DNA from 3 places in the Alteromonas sp. ABM1_013 genome. Region 3 is predicted to be linked to each of the others. Evidence: predicted binding sites of a transcription regulator. Region 3 holds the regulator's gene; each other region holds the start of a gene.

Region 1 (7,499 bases), on a different contig from region 3:
GCAACCAGATCGTACAGCGCATCAAAAAATAAATTGGCAGCGATCTGCTGCTCTTCCGCGGTCACCCACCTGCCAACCGTGATCGTTGCGAAGTTAAACAGTTTACGAATATCTTGAAACGACACGTCGGCACCGTCCCGATGGCTTGGGCCGTTGCGATAGAACTGCTGATGAAGACGACCTTTATTTTCCAACGCTGATATCCAAGTGGATTAAAGTTTTATGCCATTGAGACCAGTAGCTGTTCACACCAGGCTTCAATGCGAGCATCGGTTTTGTCGTATTGGTTTTCATCATCAAGAGATAAACCTACGAACTTGGTTTTATCTTCGGTCAAGGCTTTAGAGGCGGTAAACTCGTAGCCTTCATTAGGCCAGTACCCCACAATATTACAACCCGAGGGCATAATTGCATCGTGAAGCATGCCTAACGCATCTTGAAACCATTCACCGTAACCAAGTTGATCGCCAAGGCCGAATAGTGCAATGGTTTTACCTGCTAAATCTAAGCCGTGAACCTCTTCCCAGTGAGATTCCCAATCTTCTTGCAGCTCGCCGAAATCCCAAGTGGAGATACCAAATATAATGATGTCGTATTCGGCTGTGCGCGTCAGGTTTACATCTTTAATATTGTGAAGGTCAACAATGTCTTCGTCAAAAAGGCTATTGAGCTGCGCTTGGATTTTTTCTGCTGCCATTTCGGTATAGCAGGTTGTTGAGCCGTAAAATAATCCGATGGACAGTGCGCTATCACTCATTAGATACCTCTTTTGAACTAATCGTCTTTTGAAGCTGGGAATTCTACCTCTTTACCGTTGCTCAACAAAGCTTTGCACTGAACATCGGCGTTTTTTTGTGAAATTTTTAATACACCGATTGCGCAACCGTTGAATAATTCGCCATAACCCTTGCTAGGCTCTCGTGCTTTTACCGACATGTTTCGACGTCTTGTGAAAAGGTTCAAGGGAGACTTGGAGCGATACAGCACGCGGTTTAATCTATCTAGCCATTTAATTAGCCCATCCGGGAACGCGTTTTTCAATCCGCTACAGGTGAACTGAGTGATATGAGGGCTGTTTCGCCTAAAGCGTAAACGCACATCGTACACAAAGGAATAGTGCACATCCCCCGACAAAATAATGAATTCAGGTGGAGTTTTATAGTGCCTAAAAATGTTTAACATAACGTTGGCAGTACCTTTATGTGCCATCCAGTTTTCTGCATCTACCGTGAGCGCCTTGCCAAAAAACGTAAATATTTTTTGAATGGCCTCTATAACTTTAACCCCATAGATGGGAGCGGCAGAGACGACGATGACAGATTCCTTGCCAATAATAGAATGCTGGAAATCACACAGCGCTTCCCAGTCCATTAGCCCCGAGGGCTTGTTCATATCTGATTCACTGCGCCAACGCTGCGTGCGGGTGTCTAAAACCTCAATAGGAGGTGTGGTATCTAAACGGTAATGCCACTGATCAAAATCCAACAGATCGTCAATGATTTCATCGTGCGAGTTTAAACCGCTTTCTCCCATTGACTCTTGTACTTTAGCGATTAGTGGCGCTACTTTTTTTGGTGCATTCCCCCAGCCTTGGCAAAGCAAATAGCCGATAAGCGCATTGCCGATCATGCGTTTTGATAAAGGGTTTCCATAGACTTCTTGTTCCCAGCCCCGAGTTAAATTCCAGTCGTCGGTAACATCGTGATCGTCAAAGATCATATAGGTGGGAATGTGTGCCAGGGCTCGACGTACCTGGGGTAATTGCTTAACGAACCCGGTAAGCGCGTCATTTTCTTTATTGAAAATGTTTGAGTACTTTTCTGGTATACCCTCTTTATCTATAGAGCCATCAGAGCGCAACGTATCAGCCCAAAGCGTGTCGGACCACACCAGCAGATACATAGCGATGATCTCTGCACTGCCAATTAAATGGTTTTGTGCATTTACCGACGTAAACACAGGCTTTTTCTTGGCGCCAAAGAAAATGGAAGACAATACCGTATTGGTCGCTATTTGCGGCAGAAGCTGTTCACGTTCATAAAACCCAAATTCATGGGTTGCAAGTTCACTCGTATTGCTCACCACTGCGCCCTCAAGCGCTTCGTGGTAAAGGCCTAAGCGCTCTATCACTCTGTGAATGGCTTTAAGCATAGGGCCAGCGACATCATCTGCGTAAATTTGATCCCCCGTCATCAACAAAAGATCGGGAAAGCCGTCATCCTTTTCAAACGCATTCTTGTGAAGAACGTCAACCTGCGCCAGCGCATCATCGTCATGAAAGTGGGGTTTGCGGCATGAGCCGTGCAAAATAGTTTCAGGCGTTTCTGTGTAGTGAAAGCTTGGCGAAGTTTGGCCATCGTAGAGTATTGCGCGCTGTTCATTTTCCCATGTGGTTTGGGCAGACGAATCGTCGAATAACAGTTTATAGCTAATTCGCGCTCTGTCTTTAAAAGTATCAGCCGCGAAAAAAGAGATAAGATGGATGAAAGCATAAGTGCCTACGCGTACCGTTTCACTCTGACACTCACCCGCTATGGTCTGGTCACAGACCGACAGTTTCAGTGATGGTGCCTCGACGTTACTGGTGACTACCCATATATGGCATTCAGTAGGCGTCACTTTTCTAACTATTGGCCCTGCTATGACTTGGGGCAAGTGCTGCGTAGGAATGACTTTCTCCTTCAATACTCGATTTACTATCTAAAACTTTTCTGCCTCAATACTAAGAAGCTTTATAATATTTATCGTGTCTTTTACAAGCCACAAACGCAGTCGCAATGTAAATAACCGTTATAACCTTACTCTTTTTTGTGCGTAAACGGTATGCTCGATATACTCCCTTACAATTTTTTCAGTTTTAGCTTTTGCTCTCGATACGCCGAGTCGAGAGAGGACTTCATATTATGCTTAAGTATTTATCCGCCACCGTTTTAACCGCCATGCTGGTCACCGCATGCAGCGAGCCCAAAGATGTCATTATCAGTCCAGAACCTACCGATTTGACAGAAACAACAGTAGGGAAGTGGATCCTTGATGAATCTGGAAAAGTTATGTTTGACCCCCAAACATCCGGGCTAGTCGTGCTAGACGGACAGCTAGTTACCATTGCTGATGCAAGTGCGGATGTTACGCAGCAGTTGAAGTTACATAGCATTTCACCAGAAACGGCAACACTAAACGCTTCCAGTAAGCGCTTTTCATTCTCGAGGAACGTGCGTCGAAGCTGCTTCTATAGCTACTTGAGCGAACAACCAGATTTAGAAGCGTTAGCGGTAGACCCTAGAGATGCTAATGTCATTTACACCGTCACAGAGGATGCAACCCGTACTGGAGCCTTGAGCCCTCGTTGTGAAACCAAGTACGAAGATACAGGCTCTACAGACTACCCAAGCCTATTGGTTAAATTAACCCGCAAGGAAAATGGTGACGTTGAAATGTCAGATGTGCGTCCGCTCCAGTTTCCGAAAGAGTTCGAAGTAGGTAACTTTCCTAACGATGGTATTGAAGGCCTGACTATGGCGGAAGACGGGACTTTGTATTTGGCATTAGAAAAAGACAAAGCGGGGCAGCCAAGGATCTTTACATTATCTGTTGATGAAAATTTTTTCTCATCGAGCGATTTTGCAACTGTAAGTGAACCAGACCTTCAGCTTCCTTCGTTTACCTCGGGTAATCACCCTATAAATGGCTTGGCTCTATATACGCACTCAACGGGCGCATCATATTTATTTGGCGCGGCAAGAAACGACAATGAATTATGGGTAATTGATACCACTGGTAGCAAACCGACAAAGCGCATTCCCATTATTTTTGATGTTGCCAGTGATCAGAGTTGCGAACAGTACACAATGGATAACTCGTCGATGGAAGGGTTAGTCACAATTGATAGTACGCTATGGATCATTAACGATCCGTGGGAAAAGAATTACATGAAAAACGCGAAATGTGAGGCGCATAAGACGCGTTATGAAGATTTAGCGCCCTTGCTATTTCCTATAGAAATCAATGACGCTTGGTTTGATTAGCGTCTATCTACTTACGATGTTATTAAAACCGAAAAAGGGTTACTACCAAGCAACCCTTTCGTTTCTAGCCAACCTGTAAACGTCGCTAAAAAAGCTGACTTTACCTATGCATCGCTGCGAAGGCGAGAAGCAAAAGTCTTTTTGAATTTTGCAAGCTTAGGTGCAACCACCATAGAGCAATACTGGTTCTGCGGATTATTTTTGAAATAATCCTGATGATAGTCTTCGGCGTCATAGTAGTTATTCAAGGCTACTACTTCAGTGACTACCGGGTCAGGCCAGATTTCTTCTTCTGTGATTTGTGCAATAATTTTTTCAGCTTCCGCTTTTTGTGCGTCGTCATGATAGAAGATTGCGCTGCGATACTGTGTACCCACATCATTACCCTGTCTGTTTAGCTGAGTAGGATCATGTAGCGCGAAGAATATCTCTAGAATTTCACGGTAGCTGATGTTGTCGGCATCAAACGTTACCTGGACCACTTCTGCATGACCAGTGTTTCCCGTACATACCTCTTCATAGGTTGGATCGGCTTTTTCACCTCCAGCATAGCCAGAAATTGCTTTTTCTACACCTTCGACAGTGTTAAACGCAGACTCGATACACCAAAAGCATCCGCCTGCTAAAGTGGCTACTTGTAAATTTGCCATAATAAAACCTCTCATAATCTTTGCTTGTAGTGTGGGTGCGGGTAGGGCACAACACAAGTCATCCAAGCGTGTTTTTTTATCGTATAAACGAATATTAAATAAGAATAACGTGCGACGGCTCAAAACGGTTTTAAACTGGTTACAACAAGAGCGCGGTCAGCGCGTGGCAAACGCGACCTAATGTTTATTTTTTCATGTTTGCATGGGCAAAATCGCCTTTTAAGCGATAAGCGTCTTATGTGGCAGAGGTAGGTAGAAGTGATTATTTTTTATGATGGTTATTGCCCATTGTGTATAGCCGAAATGCGTCATTTACGCAAAAGAGACAAGCATAACAAACTCACCTTGGTCGATATTCAGGCCACTGATTTTGCAAGTCGTTATCCGGACATGGATTGGCATTCGCTTAATGCAAGGATTCACGGGCTTCGCGATGATGGCACCCTAATTACTGGGCTTGATGTTACCCATGAAGCATGGAAAGCAGTAGGTATGGGCTGGATTTATGCTCCGCTTCGCTGGCCTGTTATCCGTTATGCCGCTGATGCTTTCTACAATGTATTCGCAAAACATAGATATACCATTTCTTACCTTTTAACGGGAAAAAAACGTCAGTGCGACCGCTGCGTACCAGGAGAGCCGAATGGAAAATAACGTACTTATAGTGGGCGCATCTGGTGGCATAGCGTCTGCACTTATAGAGCAATATCGCAGTGCGGGCGCAAAAGTGTTTGCTGTAAGTCGTGCAGCTGCAGCTGAAAGTAACAATTCTGAGAACGTCTCCTATCATCAAATTGCTGAACAGGATGATAAGCACATCAGCGGCTTTGTAAAGCAACTCGCTGAGCAAGGCGTTGTGTTGGGTACAGTAGTTATAACCACCGGTTTTTTGCATAACGAAAGCGAAGGTATTCAACCCGAAAAGCGCTTAGAAGATGTCAGCGAGGAAGCCTTGACTGCGTATTTTGCGACAAACAGCATTATTCCCGCTATATGGCTTAAGCATTTAGTCAAGGTTATGAGTAAAGAAGGCTCAACCCTTGTTTGCCTAAGCGCGAGAGTAGGGAGCATATCAGACAACGGGCTTGGCGGATGGTATGGCTACCGTGCCTCGAAAGCCGCGCTCAATATGTTTGTCAAAACAGCATCGGTAGAATACAAGCGCAGATTAAAGGATGTCATGCTGGTATGTTACCACCCAGGTACCATTGATACCGGGCTGTCGAAGCCATTTCAAAAAAATGTAGCGGCTAAAAAACTCTTTACGCCAGAGTTCACTGCAAAGCAACTTATTCACCACCTTTCAGCGCTCAATCGGGACCAGACTTGCCATTTTATCGACTGGAATGGTGAAGTGGTAACTTGGTGATACGGTCTAACCTCATTTCTGCAAGTCCAACATCAAGACTTTTTATTTCACTGCTGTTACCATGTTATTTTGGGAATGGTGCAGCGTATTGATACGCCCATAGAGGTAGCAATACAACGCGTTGACGCCACATGTGAGTCATTACAACAAACGCCATCCTAATAATAAATAATACCAGTTCGCTCGGCTTGATTCCGACGAGAATCAAGAACGAACAACAAGTACAAATTGTGATTTCAAAAAGTGATTGTTGTATACAAGGCTAATTTGAATGTCGCAAGGCGTAATAAGCGAACTGCTATAACAATAACTCAACAAGAGGAAGGGATATGAGCGGGGCCAGAGAACAGTTCGGATCGCGCATAGGTTTTATATTGGCTGCTGCAGGCTCTGCAGTGGGCATTGGTAATTTGGTGGGGTTCCCAGTCGGTGCAGCTAAAAACGGCGGTGGTGCATTCCTTTTAATGTACGCTATTTTCGTTTTTGCCATTTGTTTACCGGTTATGTTGGCAGAGATGTCGGTAGGTCGCCATGCTAAAAAAGACCCGTTAGGCGCATACAGCGCTATCAGTGGTAACGAAAAGAAGTGGAAACTTGCAGGCTGGCTCGCGATTGCCACGCCGTTTATGATTGCCGTTTTCTACATGGTTATTACTGTATGGCTTTTTGGCTATTTATTTGAAGCAGTTAGCGGGAACTTAGACAAACTAGCAAACCCCGATACCTTTGGGGTGTTTATTAATTCAGAGTCTATTTTCGTCTACATGGCTGCTGTTGTTGGTGTGGTTTACCTTATCCTTCAAGGTGGTGTAAAAGAGGGGATAGAAAAAGCGGCGAAGCTGCTTATGCCAGCACTTTTCGTGATGCTTATCGGCCTTGTTATCTTTGTACTAACTCGCGAAAACGCAATGGCAGGCGTAGAGTTTTATATTGTTCCTGAATTTTCAAAAATTACAGCAGAAGTAGTGAACGGCGCACTATCACAAGCCTTTTTCTCACTGTCGCTGGGTATGGGTATTCTTATTACCTACGGTAGTTACATCGATAAACGTGCGGATGTACCAAGCGCTGCAAAGCTTGTTGCATTAACCGATACTGCTGTGGCTTTTACCGCAGGTTTAATGATTCTTCCTGCCATATTCTCTTTCAACCCAGACATTAATCCTGATGAGTTAAGTGAATCGTCTGTAGGTATGATTTTTACTTATCTGCCTAGTATCTTCCTGGCACTACAAGACTCCATTGGCTATATGGGGGCTTCGATTGTCGCGAGCCTGTTTTTCCTACTCGTGTTCTTTGCAGCAATAACGTCTCTAGTGTCTATCTTTGAAGTACCTGTTGCGGCGCTTATGGATGAAAAAGGCGTAAGCCGTAAATGGGCGCTAGGCTCTTTAGGTAGCATTATGATTGTGCTGGCAATTCTAAGTGCATTGTCGTTTGGTAAAGTTGATATGC
Region 2 (7,499 bases), on a different contig from region 3:
GCTCTGCGCAGTTTATCGTTGATATGGCGCGTAAGTACCCGGGCGAAATCACATTAGTGGCAATTGGTCCATTGGGCAACTTAGCCCTAGCCCTTCGTCTTGAACCTGAGCTACCTAAGCTGGTTAAAGGTGTTAGCATCATGGGTGGCGCTGCGTTTGTACCTGGCAACGTTACGCCCGTAGCAGAAGCAAACATTTGGAATGACGCCCACGCGGCAGAAATCGTATTTGCGGCAGATTGGGAACTAACGATGTTTGGTTTGGACGTGACGAACTTCACGCCATTCTCGCCAGCTTTTGTTGAAAAACTTGAAGAGAAAAACAATACCCTTGGTGGCTTTGTGAAGGAAAGTGCTCAGTTCTACATGGACTTCTACTCACAAAACCGTGAAGACCGTGTATGTTTCTTCCACGATGCATTCCCAATTGCTCACCTTCGTCACCCAGAGTTATTTGAACTGACTGAAGGCCACGTTCGCGTTGGTACTGGCACGCTGGACAGAGGCCAAACGGTGGTTGCGCCAACTGGTACAACACCTAGCCCACTTTGGAACGAAGCTAATACCATTAAGGTAGCGACTAAAGTTGACCATCAAAAACTGGAACAACTATTCGTAGACACCTACGCTCTGTGATATGTTTAAGGGATTGTGAATATACAGTCCCTTTTTTATTTCTGCGTTAGGTTTATATAGATGGAAGCTGCTGCACTCCCTGAAAATGAAGATGAACGTCTTGCCGAACTACTCAGCTACGATGTTCTTGATACTGAAGCAGAGCAGCTTTTCGATGACCTTACCACGTTAGCTTCTCAAATATGCGAAACCCCTATTGCACTTATTAGCTTAATAGACCCTGACCGCCAGTGGTTTAAGTCACGAGTGGGTTTGGATGCTGAAGAGACCTCCCGTGAAATTGCTTTTTGCTCTCATGCTATTTTGCAAGAAGAAGTGCTTGAAGTCCCTAACGCCACCTTAGACCCGCGATTCCATGACAACCCTTTAGTAACTGGTTCGCCAGATATACGGTTTTATGCAGGTGCGCCACTCATTACACCATCAGGCCACGCTATTGGTACGCTTTGCGCTATCGACCGCAAGCCTAGAACGCTAACTGAAGCACAAAAGACGTCATTGCAGACGTTAAGTAAATCAGTGGTAGCACATTTAGAGCTGAAGCGGAAAAACCGAGAACTGGAGCGTACTAGTCAATTCAAGTCTGATTTCCTGTCCTACGTTAGCCACGAAATCAGAACGCCACTTAACGCTATAAACACGTTCAGCCGCCTTCTTGAAGGCGAAGCTAAAAAGTTAGATTTACCCCCGTCTTTTACCACCCCGCTTTCACATGTAAGCCAAAGCGGCGAAAGGCTTCTAGAAATTGTAAATTCGGTGTTAGATATCAAGCAAATAGAAGCCGGCAAAATGCGCGTAATGGCGCGAGCAGTGAATACAAGCGACTTCTTTACACATCTGTTTTCGTTAACTAAGGTTCGTGCCGAAGACAGCGGTATTACATTTTTCACCAGCATTGATAAATCAGTGCCCGACTCGCTATTTTTTGACGATACCAAGTTTGGACAGGTTGCACTGAACTTGCTGTCTAACGCCATCAAATTTACCAATAAGGGTAAGTCGGTAAAAGCGCAAGTAAAATACAAAAATGGAAAAGTTATATTCAATGTCATAGATGAAGGCATTGGCATTAGCGAAGATGATCAAAAGCGACTCTTTGAGCCTTTCGAACGGATGGGTAACGCCCAAGAGATTAGTGGAACTGGCTTAGGCTTAAATATATCTAGGCGTCTTATCGATCTTATGGATGGAACGATTAAAGTTAGCAGTAAATTAAATCACGGTACCCGCTTAAGCGTAACCTTGCCCGCCGATGCGCTAAGTGCAAATCAGTTCGTTGAGGCACAGCCACAAAGCTTTGTAGCACAAGTTAACATTGATAAATCTGCAAATGTGTTAGTGGTTGAAGACCACTATATAAACCAAGTGGTTATTCAAACCTTGTTTGAAAAATTAGGCGTGGCGCTTTCTGTGGTAAGCACAGGTGAGGAAGGGGTTGAATACGCTAGATCTAATCCTGTCGACTTAGTGCTAATGGACCTTAACTTACCCGGCATTCAAGGAGACGAAGCGACGGCACAGATAAAAGCTCACAAGCCAAGCTTACCTGTTGTAGCATTAACCGCTGACGTGATAACTGAGTCTGAGTATTTGCGAGAACGAGGCCTTGATGACGTGCTAACCAAACCTATAGACAATAGTGAGTTAGTTCGCGTACTTAATCACTATTTAGGGCAGAATAACCACTAACCGCCATTCACGCCAAGCACGGTTGCCTAATATGCAAGTAAGCGTTTCACCAGAAAAACAGAAAGCTAGAGCCCTACTTCGCAAAAAGCTTCGCGAAGCGCGTCGTAGTTTACCTGATGGACAGCATGAAGACGCTGCCCAGTGCATCACGACTCAGCTAAACACCCTTCCCTTTGTTAAAAGCGCAACTACTGTAGCCGGGTACTTGGTTAACGATGGCGAAGTAAACTTAAAATACTACATCGAATCAACTTGGCAGCTCTCGCACAAAAAGTTCGCATTGCCTGTGCTACATCCTGTATGCAAAGGGCATTTGCTTTTTTTATCTTATACCCCCAATTCTTTGTTAATTAATAACAAATACAATATAGAAGAGCCTGTATTGTCCTGTGAAGCCGTCATACCTGTTACACAATGCGATGTTATTCTTATGCCGCTAGTGGGGTTTGATACAAGCGGTAACCGCTTAGGTATGGGTGGGGGCTATTACGACCGCACCTTAAGCTTTACGCAACGCAAGCTGAATACTCAATCGGCCTTAAACCAGCACACGCCAAAATTGGTAGGTATCGCTCACGATGTGCAAGAAGTTGATGCCCTGCCCGTTGCCCCGTGGGATGTGCCGCTGGATGCTATCGTGACCCCTTCTCGCACACTTATATTCACTAAACCGTAATTTCACTATATCAAATTGAACCTATGAACTTATGGGTTCATGTGCACTTATAAGTTACACTTGCAAGCATAATAAGTTGGAGAGTAACCATGGATCAGAACGAAAAAAAGCAAGCCGTAGCCAAAGCAGCCATCGACTATGTTGAAGCAGACAGTATTGTCGGTGTGGGTACGGGCTCTACTGTTAATTTTTTCATAGAAGAACTGGGCAAAATTAAGCACAAAATTGAAGGCGCGGTTTCAAGTTCAGAGGCATCTACCGAGCGTTTGAAAGCCTTGGGCATCGAAGTCTTCGAGTTGAATGAAGTTAGTAATCTTTCAGTTTACATTGACGGTGCCGACGAAGTCACTGAACACAAACATATGATTAAAGGCGGCGGCGCCGCTCTGACCCGCGAGAAGATTGTTGCGGGTGCCGCTACCACGTTCGTTTGTATTGTAGATGAAAGTAAGCGCGTGCCTGTTTTAGGTGACTTCCCACTTCCTGTAGAAGTTATTCCTATGGCTCGCTCTTTTGTCGCTCGCGAACTGGTAAAACTGGGTGGCGACCCCGAGTACAGACAAGGCGTTGTGACAGATAACGGTAACGTTATTTTAGATGTTCACAATCTTGAAATACTAAACCCACGTGAGTTAGAGCAAAAAATCAATAATATTCCGGGGGTAGTAACTAACGGTATTTTTGCGCTACGTGGCGCTGATTTAGTGTTAAGTGCAACCGACAGTGGTGTTGAAACCTTTAAGTGATTCGGGCGGCTTAACCGCCCCTATTTCTAGAGTTTTGTTGAAAAGCTAAGCAAAATACTGCTTTTAACTTAGCGCGTTTTCTGTTAATTTCCGTTTAGACGTCTAGATGTCTTAATTAATAATATTTTTGCAGCTAGATGTTTATGTTGCTTAAGGTTATGAACCTTTTTTATTAGAGCAATTAGCGTAACTAAAACGCTAGATAGCAGGCGCTAAACCAAGGCTCTGTTGCAAATAAGGTAGTGCATCTTTAAATGTTAGCTACCCAGAATTTATGAGATCCTATGGTTGGCACTGCCAGCAACCCCAATTAAATCAGCGAGAGATAGCGAGTTCATGAGCAAAGTTTCATTAGAGAAGGATAAAATCCGCATTTTGTTGTTGGAAGGTGTTCACCAAAGTGCTTTGGAAACACTACAAAACAATGGGTATAGCAACATTGAATTTCTTAAAACCTCTCTTCCTGAAGATGAGTTAATTGAGAAGATTAAAGACGCCCACTTTGTTGGTATTCGTTCACGTACACAGATTACCGAGAAAGTAGTTGATGCGGCGCAAAAACTTGTTGCTATTGGTTGTTTCTGCATTGGTACCAACCAGGTTAACCTTGAAGCCACGCAGCGCCGTGGTATTCCCGTTTTTAACGCGCCTTTTTCTAATACTCGCTCGGTTGCAGAACTTGTTCTTGGGCAAATTATTCTTTTGCTTCGCCAAGTGCCTAGCAAAAACGCCAAAGCTCACCGCGGTGAATGGGAGAAGACCGCAGTTGGCTCTTATGAAGCTCGCGGAAAAACCTTAGGCATTATCGGCTATGGCCACATAGGTACACAGCTTAGTATTCTTGCTGAACACCTTGGTATGCGCGTTCAATTCTTCGATATTGAAGATAAGCTAGTGCTGGGTAACTCAGCTCAGGTGAAATCGCTTGAAAAGCTACTTAATACCTCTGATGTGGTATCGTTACACGTTCCCGAAACGCCGCAAACCCAAGATATGATTGGCGAAAAAGAGCTGTCTCAAATGAAGAAAGGCAGCATTCTTATTAACGCATCTCGCGGTACTGTGGTTGATATTGACGCACTTGCCAAAGCACTGGAAAGCGGTCACCTTAATGGCGCAGCAATTGATGTATTCCCAGTAGAGCCTAAGTCTAATACTGAAGAATTTGAATCGCCGCTTCGCGCGTTCGACAACGTTATTCTTACGCCACACGTTGGCGGAAGCACGCAGGAAGCGCAAGAAAACATTGGTATTGAAGTAGCGGGTAAGTTAGCAAAGTACAGCGATAACGGCTCTACGTTGTCGGCGGTTAACTTCCCTGAAGTATCACTGCCTGAGCACACCGGTCGTTCGCGCTTACTTCACGTACACAAAAACCAGCCAGGTATTCTTACGCAAATCAACAAAGCTTTTGCGGAAAAAGACATCAATATTGAAGCTCAGTATCTACAAACTAATGCTGAAATTGGTTATGTAGTAGTAGATGTTAAAGAAGACCGCGGCTATGAAGCGCTAGCAGAACTTCAACAAATTGACGGCACTATTAAGACCAGAATCCTTCATTAAACAAAACGTTTAATAAAACGCTTGCTTGATATTTAGTTAAAAAAAACGCTGCAAATTTGCAGCGTTTTTTTGTATCTGTACTTTTGTTTTACTTAGCAATGCACTGGTTCTAGCGCCTATTCCAACAACACTATGGCATCAGTGTATAAAGGAATTACCTACGTAAAGCATTAAACCACCTCAACGTACAACTGAGCAGTCAAGGCGCTTCAGTAAAGTTTAGAAGAAGTTGTAAACTAAGCTTACTGCAGTTTCTGTATCAAGTTTTTCTACGTCTTCATCAACGTTAGTGTTGTGATCTAATTTGAACGAAAGACGCATAGAAAGGTTCCCGCTGATCGTAGCAGTAAGTGCAGATTCAGCACGTGACTTCGTGTTGTCAGAGCCCACTTCAGTACTCACGGTTTGCGTGAATTTAGCAGTGTCAGAAATTTTCCAAGAATACGCTGTTGATGCACGAACAATCATGCTATCAAGATTTTCATCTTCTTGTGTTTCGATGAACGAGTAACCAGGACCTATTGAATATTCTAGAGTGTGGCGATCATTCTCTAGCACTTTTTGGTTCCAACCCGCTGCTACCGTTGCTTGGTAGTTAAAGTTGCTAAAGCGGTCGTCTTCATATGATGCGAAGGCAAATAGACGGTTATCAGGGTTTTCTAGCTTATAGTTACCCTGCGCCGAGCCGAAGAACTTTTGCGCAGATGTGTACTCAACGTCTTCGCCATTATCATCTTCTGTAGTTTCTTTTTTGTATAGACCTTCAAGGGCGTAGTCATTGCTCCAATTTTCTAACTCTTGGTGTGCGGTAATACCCGCGCTGATTGAAGTCGTCTCAGTGTTACCTGATGTAGATATGAAGCCAAGCTCACCTTCCATTGTGAAAGGTTTTACTTCTTTACCTTGAGCGAATACGGCAGGAGAAAGAGAAATTGCAACTAGAGATGCAAGCACTTGCTTTTTCATTGAACAATCCTATTGATTATCGGTCCATTCGTTGTACACGACACCTTAAGTACTGCAAGGCGGTACAACACGAGTTTTAAAAGAGGTCAGCTAAATAGCGTCGAAAAATAAACCAACGCTACAAACAATGGTGCGCAGTGTACATTTTCAACGCTCTCAGTCAATCCACCCGCGGTAAAAAGCCGGTTTTAAGCCTTAAATTTACACTAATTGACTAAAAAAACTGATAGACCAATGCTACAGATGTCTCTGTGCTTAACGCCGCGACATCTTCAGGGGTGTCGGTTTCATGATTTAGTATAAACGACAGCTTCATCGCTAATGAACCGAATACATTTGCTGAAAGCGAGGTTTCAGAACGGGACTTGGTATTTTCTTCACCAGCTTCTGTGCTCACAAATTGACGCAGTTTGGCACCCGAGCTCCAGTGATATTTGTACTCGGCTGACGCGCGTACTATTACCCCGTCGTTAACAAGATTATCGCTGTCTTCTTCTGCTTCGATAAAGGTGTAACCTGGCCCTACACTATAACGAAACTCACTGTCTTCGTTTCGCCAAACGCGTTGTGACCAACCCGCGGCTAATGAAGCTCGGTGCTCATACCCTGTAAATTTATCATCTTCATAATCGCCGTACATAAAAAGGCGGCGGCCTGGCGTAAGTAGCTTATAGTCAAATTGAGCGCTGGTAAAAAAGCGCTGTGCGCTTATGTCGCGCTCTGTGGTAGGCGTGCCGCTTTCTTTGTAGAGCAGCTCAGCAAAATAAACACTGCTCCAATTTTCGGTTTCATGATCGGCATTCACTGCCGCTTTCACACTCGCAGCAGACGTATTGCCTGTATTGAGAAGAACACCCAGTTCTCCATCCATTGTAAAACGGGGAATTTCGTCATCAGCGTCTGGAGTAAAATCGGCGTGATAAAGGGTCTCAATAAGGTCTCTTGCATGTGCTGAGAAACACATACCAATACAAATAGCACCTACAACAACGTGCGGCCGGAAGGTTTTTGTGAACATAATCTGATTTTACGTCGAGCTTTTTAGTTATTAGATTACGTCTAAATAAGACGCTTATAATACCAATCCTCTGGAAGAACTTTACTGTTTATCAGTGCTATAACAGAATTGAGGCACTGAAAGCTCAGTGAATAAGCGAGACAATTTTTGCTGTTTCTTGCTCAGCATATTCAATTGAATTACTTATCACTTCCATATCGAGA
Region 3 (7,499 bases):
TCTCTTCAGCCTGGGCGCGGGTTCTAAATGAGGCGCACTGCATAAGATAGCGTTTGTCAGACTTTTCCTGCTCTCTTACTTCAACTTCTACTTCATACCCTGGCAGGGTCTTAATGTACTCCCACTCTTCTTCAGGCAGCTCAGGTAAAGACTCTTCTGTTGGCGCAACAGGTCGTGAAGCTTGAGTATCTACGTCATCCTCTACATTGTCTTTTATCGACCATAAAAATACACCGAAGCCAATCACTAAAGCGAAAATGCCTATAAGGCGCACGATAGGAAGCTTCCCAGAAACTGGGGCGTTAGCTTGTGCGTTTGATCGCGTATTTGTGGCTGGCTTTCTACCTTTACCAGCGGGCTTCTTTTTTTGAGGAGAGCGTCCACGAGAGACATAATCGCGTTGAGCCATAGTCGGCAATATTCCTACTTGTTATCGTTGTTTGTATGCGTAAGAAAACGTCATATACCAAGTCTATTAGAAGGACTGGTGTTTCAGCCTCTTCAATCTTGTTAAAATTTTAACGTATTGCTACCTAACAAGCTAACTGAAATCGGTAGGATCGATATCAATCGACCACCTTACCTTCATAGCCTGTGGCAACGCCTGTAAAAATGGCAGCGCCAAACGCAGCGCATTGTGAAGCGGCGCACGCTTTTCATGGCTGCATACCAGCATAAACCGAAACCTGCCTTGCCGCTTTTCAATTAAACAAGGAAACGGACCGTTTATATCAATGGCGTGTTGTTGATTAAACACCTGCTTACTTTCCTGTAGGAAGCGATAAACTAAACTACTATCGGTAGCCTCTGCGCGAATAACAAACTGGCTAATAAAAGGGGGCAACCCTGCTGCCTTACGCTCCATTAAAGCGTGTCGTGCGAAATGCCCATAGCCATTGTGCACTAAATCTTGTAGCAAAGGGTGGTGAGGATTGTGGGTTTGAAGCCACATTTCACCAGGTTTGCTGGCGCGCCCCGCTCTTCCAGCAAGCTGAGTAACAAGCTGAGCGAGCTTTTCTGGCGCTCTAAAATCGGCACTAAAAAGGGCACCATCACAATCTAGCACTGCTACTAGAGTGACATGAGGAAAGTGATGACCCTTTGATAGTATCTGGGTTCCTACCAGCAACTGGAACTCCTGGCGATTAATAGCATCAAGGGTTTGGTGAAGCTTGTCTTTACCTCGCACAGTATCGCTGTCTATTCTTACCTGTTTAACGCCGGGAAATAAGCTTGCTAGCCCTTGCTCAACTTGCTCTGTCCCCGTACCTGCGGTAACTAATTCATTGTGATGGCACGCTTCGCAGTTTGATGGCATTGAACGCATGCCACCGCAGTGGTGGCACTGTAACCGGTTTTGGGCTTTGTGCACGGTATAAGGGCGATCACAACGCTTACACATTGCGGTCTCACCGCAGTGATGACAGAGTAGCGCTGGCGCATAACCTCTTCGGTTTACAAACACCAATACCTGATTCCCCGCGTTAATATGCTGACGCATTATCGTTAGCAGGCCTTGTGAAATCCCGTAATGAATAGGTTGGTCGCGTGCGTCCAGCACATGCTGATGTGTGCTTTTCGCCCCCCCTGCTCGCTTAGTTAGCTGTAAATGAGCATAGCGGCCGTTTAGTGCATTATTGAGTGTTTCAAGCGCGGGCGTGGCACTGCCTAGTAAAAGAGGAATATTGTGCTGCTTGGCACGCATGGCTGCTAAGTCACGAGCGTGATAGCGCAACCCATCCTGCTGTTTAAAAGACTCGTCATGCTCTTCATCCACAATTAACATGCCGGGGTTGTGTAGCGGCGTGAAAATAGCCGAACGAGTACCAATGATAATACCGAGCTCACCGGCTTTAGCACGCTGCCAAACATGTAAACGTTCTTTATCAGAGATCTGAGAGTGTAAAACACCCACCGCAATGCCAAAGCGCTTCTCAAAACGAGATACCGTCTGGGGCGTAAGCCCAATTTCAGGCACAAGGATTAGCACCTGTTTACCTTCACGCAGTAAGGGTTCGATAGCCTGAAGATAGACTTCCGTTTTACCGCTACCGGTAACCCCTTCAAGCAAACTTACGCCAAAGCTGCCTTGCTGGCGATTAAGTGCAGCAATGGCAACCGACTGCTCAGTGTCTGGAATTGGCTTTTCAGAAAGCGATAACGAGGCAAGCCAGCTGCCTGGCTTAAATTCAGGTGTTATTTCTTCGATACGTACCAAAGACTTTTCAACAAGCGCTTTAGCTGCAGGTGCACCATACTGTTTTCGCGCTTGCGACGCTAATAACGCTCCACCAGCCAGTGCAGCAAAGCAAGCTTGTTGCTTAGGCGCTCGCGATAGCGTTTCTGCAGCCGTTTGCATACCTTCTTCGGTAAGCATTAACATGTCTTGTGGCGTGGGCGCCGCCGACTCGCCTTTGCGTAATAAAACAGGCAACATGGCGTGCAGTACTTCACCCGGCGCATGGTGATAATACTGCCACAGCCACTGTGCCATTTTCAGCAACACATCATCTATAATGGGGCTATCGTCAAGTACCGACTCGATAGCTTTTAACTTGTCGACGTTGTCAATTTCACTTTCTGGTTTTTGGAGGGTTTCAACGACCACACCCACCAGTTTGCGGGGGCCAAAAGGCACAACCACTCTTACACCCGCACGGAGTGCGTTGTTGTGGGTATATGTGAAAAGTTGGCGCAGTGGCACTGGCACGGCAACTTGGATAAAGGCCATTGCGAACGTTCTACCTTACTTGATGGCTGTTACAGCGCGTAATGCGCTTACTAAGCTTCTTATATTGAAACTAATAATACTGAAGCTACTTGTAGACCTATATATTACAGCAGTTTGCGCTGCTAACAGTTAGCTACACATTTTGCTATAGCGCACAATTTTACTATTGACGCTAATGGGCCTAGCCTTGAAAGACAAATATTTAAACATACTTTACGATAAAGCATAAAAGGAATGTTTTTTGTTTAGCTCTCTTGGGTAGCCTTCTTGCCAAGCTGCTTTGTTTAACAATTGGGCAAAAACCACTTGATCATGCCACATCCATCCTATATTATGCGCCGCTCTTTTTGCGATGGGTTGTTCGTTGAACGACTCATCATTTGAATTATGTAACGTATGGTGTGCGACTTCGGGTTGTATAGCGATACGGCCTTATTATTTGAGGTAACCCAATGAAACAAGATATCCACCCTAAATACGAAGAAATCACAGCAACTTGCTCATGTGGTAACGAAATGAAGATTCGCTCTACGCTTGGTAAAGACATTAACCTAGACGTATGTTCTTCATGTCACCCATTCTACACTGGTAAGCAACGTAACGTTGATACTGGTGGTCGTGTTGATCGCTTCAAGAAGCGTTTCGGTGCATTGGGCAAAAAGTAAGCCTGATATCGAGTTCGAAAAAAGCGCCTTCTTGGCGCTTTTTTATTGTCCAGAGAAAACTATTCACGTTAGTAAACTAACATTGAATAGCTCTCACTTATGCAAGCACCTCTAATCAAAGCTAATTGATCATATCAATAACGCTTACACTTAAGATCAAAACACTCATTATAATTAATGAAGTTTTTCGACTCCTGACAAGTGTTTATCCCAGTCCCCTCTACTTTGTTTTTCACACGCTTCCTCACTGTCGAAATAAATTCCAGCTGGAATAGACTTTATCGATTCTAGGGCTATATTCACCTGGTTTATGAAGTCCATATCCCAACCGTTAATCAATGCTTGCTGCTTCTCTTGCTCCGTATTAAATACGGCAATAACTTTCGGCGCTTTCCAAGATCCTAAATGCGTAAGCCATACGAATCCATTATCGTCAGATTTTACGTTTTCACACACATCTGTTAGCACTGCGATTAGTTTTTTCTCTGTCATATTATTTATCTTCAAAACGGGTTTGAGAGGCCATTTATCGTATTTTATCAGAAAAACAATAGTGAAAATAAAGAGGTCTATCTTTGTGAAATATTATCCAAAGCTGTTTTTTCGAATATAAATCGATAAGCATCTTAGCATCCGCGCCTACATTTTAGCACCCGCGCCTATAATACACCTTCAAAATGAAATGAGACTTCAAAATAAATTTTATGAATGACAATTATAGACTTATTTTACTGGTCTAATTAGTATGCCTAACCTACATTGGTAATTGAGAATTCTGATCAGATATGTACACAGTGATTGGCTGTGTTAGAGTTGCGATCGGCACCTTAATAGTGAGCATTAACTTTATGAATAGTGCTTTACTGCTAAGGCTTGTGGCGCTTTTGGATATAAATTCAGGTCTAAATGTTAGACCTAGTATCAACAGCGATATGTGAGGGAAATCAGGAAGAGTTAACGCTAGGTCTGCAGTTTCCAACGTACCACACTGGTGCTAACAACTATTTATAATCACTTTTGTCATTAGTTAGTTGTAACGCGCTTATGTTTATCTATCTATAACTACAACGATAATAAAATAGCTACAGAGCGTGAACAAAAATACCGATGAACCCTACATCTAAGGATACCTTTTTACATGTCAGATTTTAGACAACGCGCACTCGACTATCACGCCAAACCCACACCTGGAAAAATTCGCGTAGAGCTATCTAAGCCAGCCGATAGCGTCGACGACCTTGCTCTTGCCTACAGCCCGGGCGTTGCCGAGCCGGTGAGAGAAATCGCCGAGGATGCAGATAACGCTTACAAGTATACGGGCAAAGGTAACTTGGTCGCTGTTATCAGTAACGGAACTGCGATTTTAGGCTTAGGTAATTTAGGCCCATTAGCTTCAAAGCCAGTAATGGAAGGTAAAGCACTTCTGTTTAAACGCTTTGCTGGTTTAGATGCCATTGATATTGAAGTGAAACATCGTACGACCGAAGAATTCATCAATACTGTAGCCAATATTGCTGATACGTTTGGTGGTATTAACCTAGAAGATATCAAAGCGCCAGAGTGCTTTGAAATTGAGCAAGAACTCATTAAGCGCTGTAAAATCCCAGTATTCCATGATGATCAACACGGTACCGCTATTGTAACCGCCGCAGGTATGCTTAACGCTTTAGAAATTCAGGGCAAAAATATAGAGAACGCTAAAATTGTTTGCATGGGCGCTGGAGCAGCAGCGGTTGCCTGTATGGAGCTACTGATTAAGTGTGGTGCCCAGCGTGAGCGTATCTACATGTTAGATAGAAAAGGCGTTATCCACACTCGTCGCGAAGATTTAACTGAGCACAAGAAGCTGTTTGCTAACAATACTGATAAGCGCACCCTTGAAGATGTAATGGAAGGCGCAGATATCTTTGTCGGTGTATCAGGCCCTGATGTTTTACCGCCAGAAGCGCTTTCCTTGATGGCTGAAAACCCAATTGTATTTGCATGTTCTAACCCAGATCCTGAGATAAAGCCTGAGCTTGCTCACGAAGTGCGTAAAGACCTAATTATGGCTACTGGCCGCTCAGACTATCCTAATCAGGTAAACAATGTGCTGTGCTTTCCGTTTATTTTCCGCGGTGCTTTAGATGTTCGCGCAACAGCCATTAATGATGAGATGAAAGTGGCGGCGGTTGAAGCTCTTCGTGCTATTACGAAAGAACCTGTACCACAGGAAGTATTGGCAGCGAGTAAAAGCGATAGTCTGACATTTGGTAAGGAGTATATTATTCCTAAACCTATGGACCCACGTCTGTGCGAGCGTATAGCTACCGCCGTATCTAAGGCGGCTATTGAGTCGGGTGTTGCACGAGTACCTGAAAGACCAGAAGAATAAAGTTCTGGCGCACAAGGCTAAAAAAGGTTGTGTTAACGCTCAACCAATATTTGCTAAAAAGTGCGCTTAAAGAATACAAGTACATAAAAAACGGCGCTGTGTTGTAGGCTATAAACTAGTAAAGTCTTACAACACAGCGCCGTTTCTCTTTAATACTAAATATCAGTCGTCTTCAGACACATCATTTTCGAAGCTTGGATCAATGCCCATTTCTTCCATAATGCGCCTAGCTTCAGCCGGCACGCGATTAGGATTGTCTTTACGCAGGTCATCGTCGTTAGGCAATGGCTGGCCAGTAAACGCGTGTAAAAACGCTTCACACAATAGTTCCGAATTAGTGGCGTGGCGCAAATTATTGATTTGGCGGCGGGTACGCTCATCAGTAAGTGCTTTAAGCACATTAATAGGTATAGAGACAGTGACTTTCTTTACCTGCTCGCTCTTTTTCCCATGCTCTGCGTAGGGGTGAATATATTTACCGTTCCATTCTGCCATTGTACTAACTCGGTCTACTCTTTTTATATTATGAAGAGAAATTCTAAACAAGTTCACGAAAAGGTCAATTGAGCAGTGTAAACCTCTTGACGTCTAGACATATATTCTTTAATTTAGACGTCTAAACGTCTATAAGATAACATTTTTGAGAGTATAAACCATGGTTTCTTACGCACAAGGTATCGATGCATTAAACCAGTCCCTGTCGGAACTGCGTGATATTGATGTATCTTTTGAATTCTTTCCGCCTAAAACGGAAGCCATGGAGCAAACCCTGTGGAAGTCGGTTGAACGCCTAGCACCGTTAAAGCCCAGCTACATGTCGGTTACTTACGGCGCCAATAGCGGTGAGCGTGACAGAACCCACGACGTGGTAAAACGGATTCAACAGCAAACTGGTGTGGCGGCAGTTCCTCACTTAACCTGTGTTGACGCTAGCCGTGATGAATTAAAGCAAATTGCAAAAGACTACTGGGATTCTGGTATTCGCCGTATTGTCGCCCTACGTGGCGACCTACCCAAAGGGGTAGACAAAACAGAGATGTATGCCTCTGACTTAGTTGCCTTACTAAAAGACGTTGCCGATTTTGACATTTCAGTTGCCGCCTACCCGGAAAAACACCCTGAAGCGCCAAATGCGCAGTTCGACTTGCTAAACCTTAAACGCAAAGCTGAAGCTGGCGCTACCGAAGCGATAACCCAGTTCTTCTTCGACACCAGTGTTTACCTGCGATTTAGAGACCGTGCAGCCGCCGCAGGTGTAGACTTAGACATAGTTCCAGGCATTTTACCTGTGACTAACTACCAAACGTTAGTAAGGTTTGCAGGCTTTACAGATGTTCACGTACCGGGATGGTTACACAAGATGTTCGACGGTCTTGATGCAGACGATCAAGCCACTCGTAACCTAATAGGCGCTAATATTGCTATGGATCAAGTGAAGGTATTGGCAAAAGAAGGGGTGAAGCACTTTCACTTTTATACCTTAAATCGCAGTGAGTTAAGCTATGCTATCTGCCACATGCTGGGTGTGCGCTCCGGCGACTGATTTCGTATAGCGGTAACAAAGCTATACAGTTAGATAATTAAAGGCGCATTCATGCGCCTTTGTTGTATAAAGATTGCATTAACCTTTTGCCACTGACGCCTTCGCCAGTTACCATTTGCTGCAATATGAATTGAACTATTGATACCGTAAGGTCTCCCATCAAAAGATCACGCTGTTTATCTGCCA

The links. The regulator MetJ, encoded in region 3, represses methionine synthesis genes. The targets are predictions, from matches to a motif close to TAGACGTCTAGACGTCTA.
Region 1: a site for MetJ is predicted at 4,752-4,769, ahead of msrA (peptide-methionine (S)-S-oxide reductase MsrA). Genes of this name have one in related genera too.
Region 2: a site for MetJ is predicted at 3,834-3,851, ahead of serA (phosphoglycerate dehydrogenase). Genes of this name have one in related genera too.

The regions. Positions count from the first base shown of each region.
Region 1 is NZ_JBSWXH010000007.1:138,107-145,605, forward strand. Features, by position in the region: gene ACXAGK_RS19205 (CLCA_X family protein) at 1-194, opposite strand, end outside; gene fldB (flavodoxin FldB) at 221-757, opposite strand; gene ACXAGK_RS19215 (metallophosphoesterase family protein) at 775-2,655, opposite strand; gene ACXAGK_RS19220 (hypothetical protein) at 2,904-4,025, shown strand; gene msrA (peptide-methionine (S)-S-oxide reductase MsrA) at 4,130-4,675, opposite strand; gene ACXAGK_RS19230 (thiol-disulfide oxidoreductase DCC family protein) at 4,934-5,329, shown strand; gene ACXAGK_RS19235 (SDR family NAD(P)-dependent oxidoreductase) at 5,319-6,044, shown strand; gene ACXAGK_RS19240 (sodium-dependent transporter) at 6,374-7,499, shown strand, end outside.
Region 2 is NZ_JBSWXH010000002.1:478,155-485,653, reverse strand. Features, by position in the region: gene ACXAGK_RS06750 (nucleoside hydrolase) at 1-635, shown strand, start outside; gene ACXAGK_RS06745 (ATP-binding protein) at 696-2,324, shown strand; gene ACXAGK_RS06740 (5-formyltetrahydrofolate cyclo-ligase) at 2,356-3,000, shown strand; gene rpiA (ribose-5-phosphate isomerase RpiA) at 3,090-3,746, shown strand; gene serA (phosphoglycerate dehydrogenase) at 4,083-5,312, shown strand; gene ACXAGK_RS06725 (DUF481 domain-containing protein) at 5,532-6,278, opposite strand; gene ACXAGK_RS06720 (DUF481 domain-containing protein) at 6,493-7,296, opposite strand; gene ACXAGK_RS06715 (HDOD domain-containing protein) at 7,421-7,499, opposite strand, start outside.
Region 3 is NZ_JBSWXH010000004.1:114,457-121,955, forward strand. Features, by position in the region: gene ACXAGK_RS12405 (SPOR domain-containing protein) at 1-409, opposite strand, end outside; gene priA (primosomal protein N') at 542-2,731, opposite strand; gene rpmE (50S ribosomal protein L31) at 3,184-3,396, shown strand; gene ACXAGK_RS12420 (hypothetical protein) at 3,571-3,888, opposite strand; gene ACXAGK_RS12425 (malic enzyme-like NAD(P)-binding protein) at 4,535-5,770, shown strand; gene metJ (met regulon transcriptional regulator MetJ) at 5,933-6,265, opposite strand; gene metF (methylenetetrahydrofolate reductase) at 6,426-7,313, shown strand.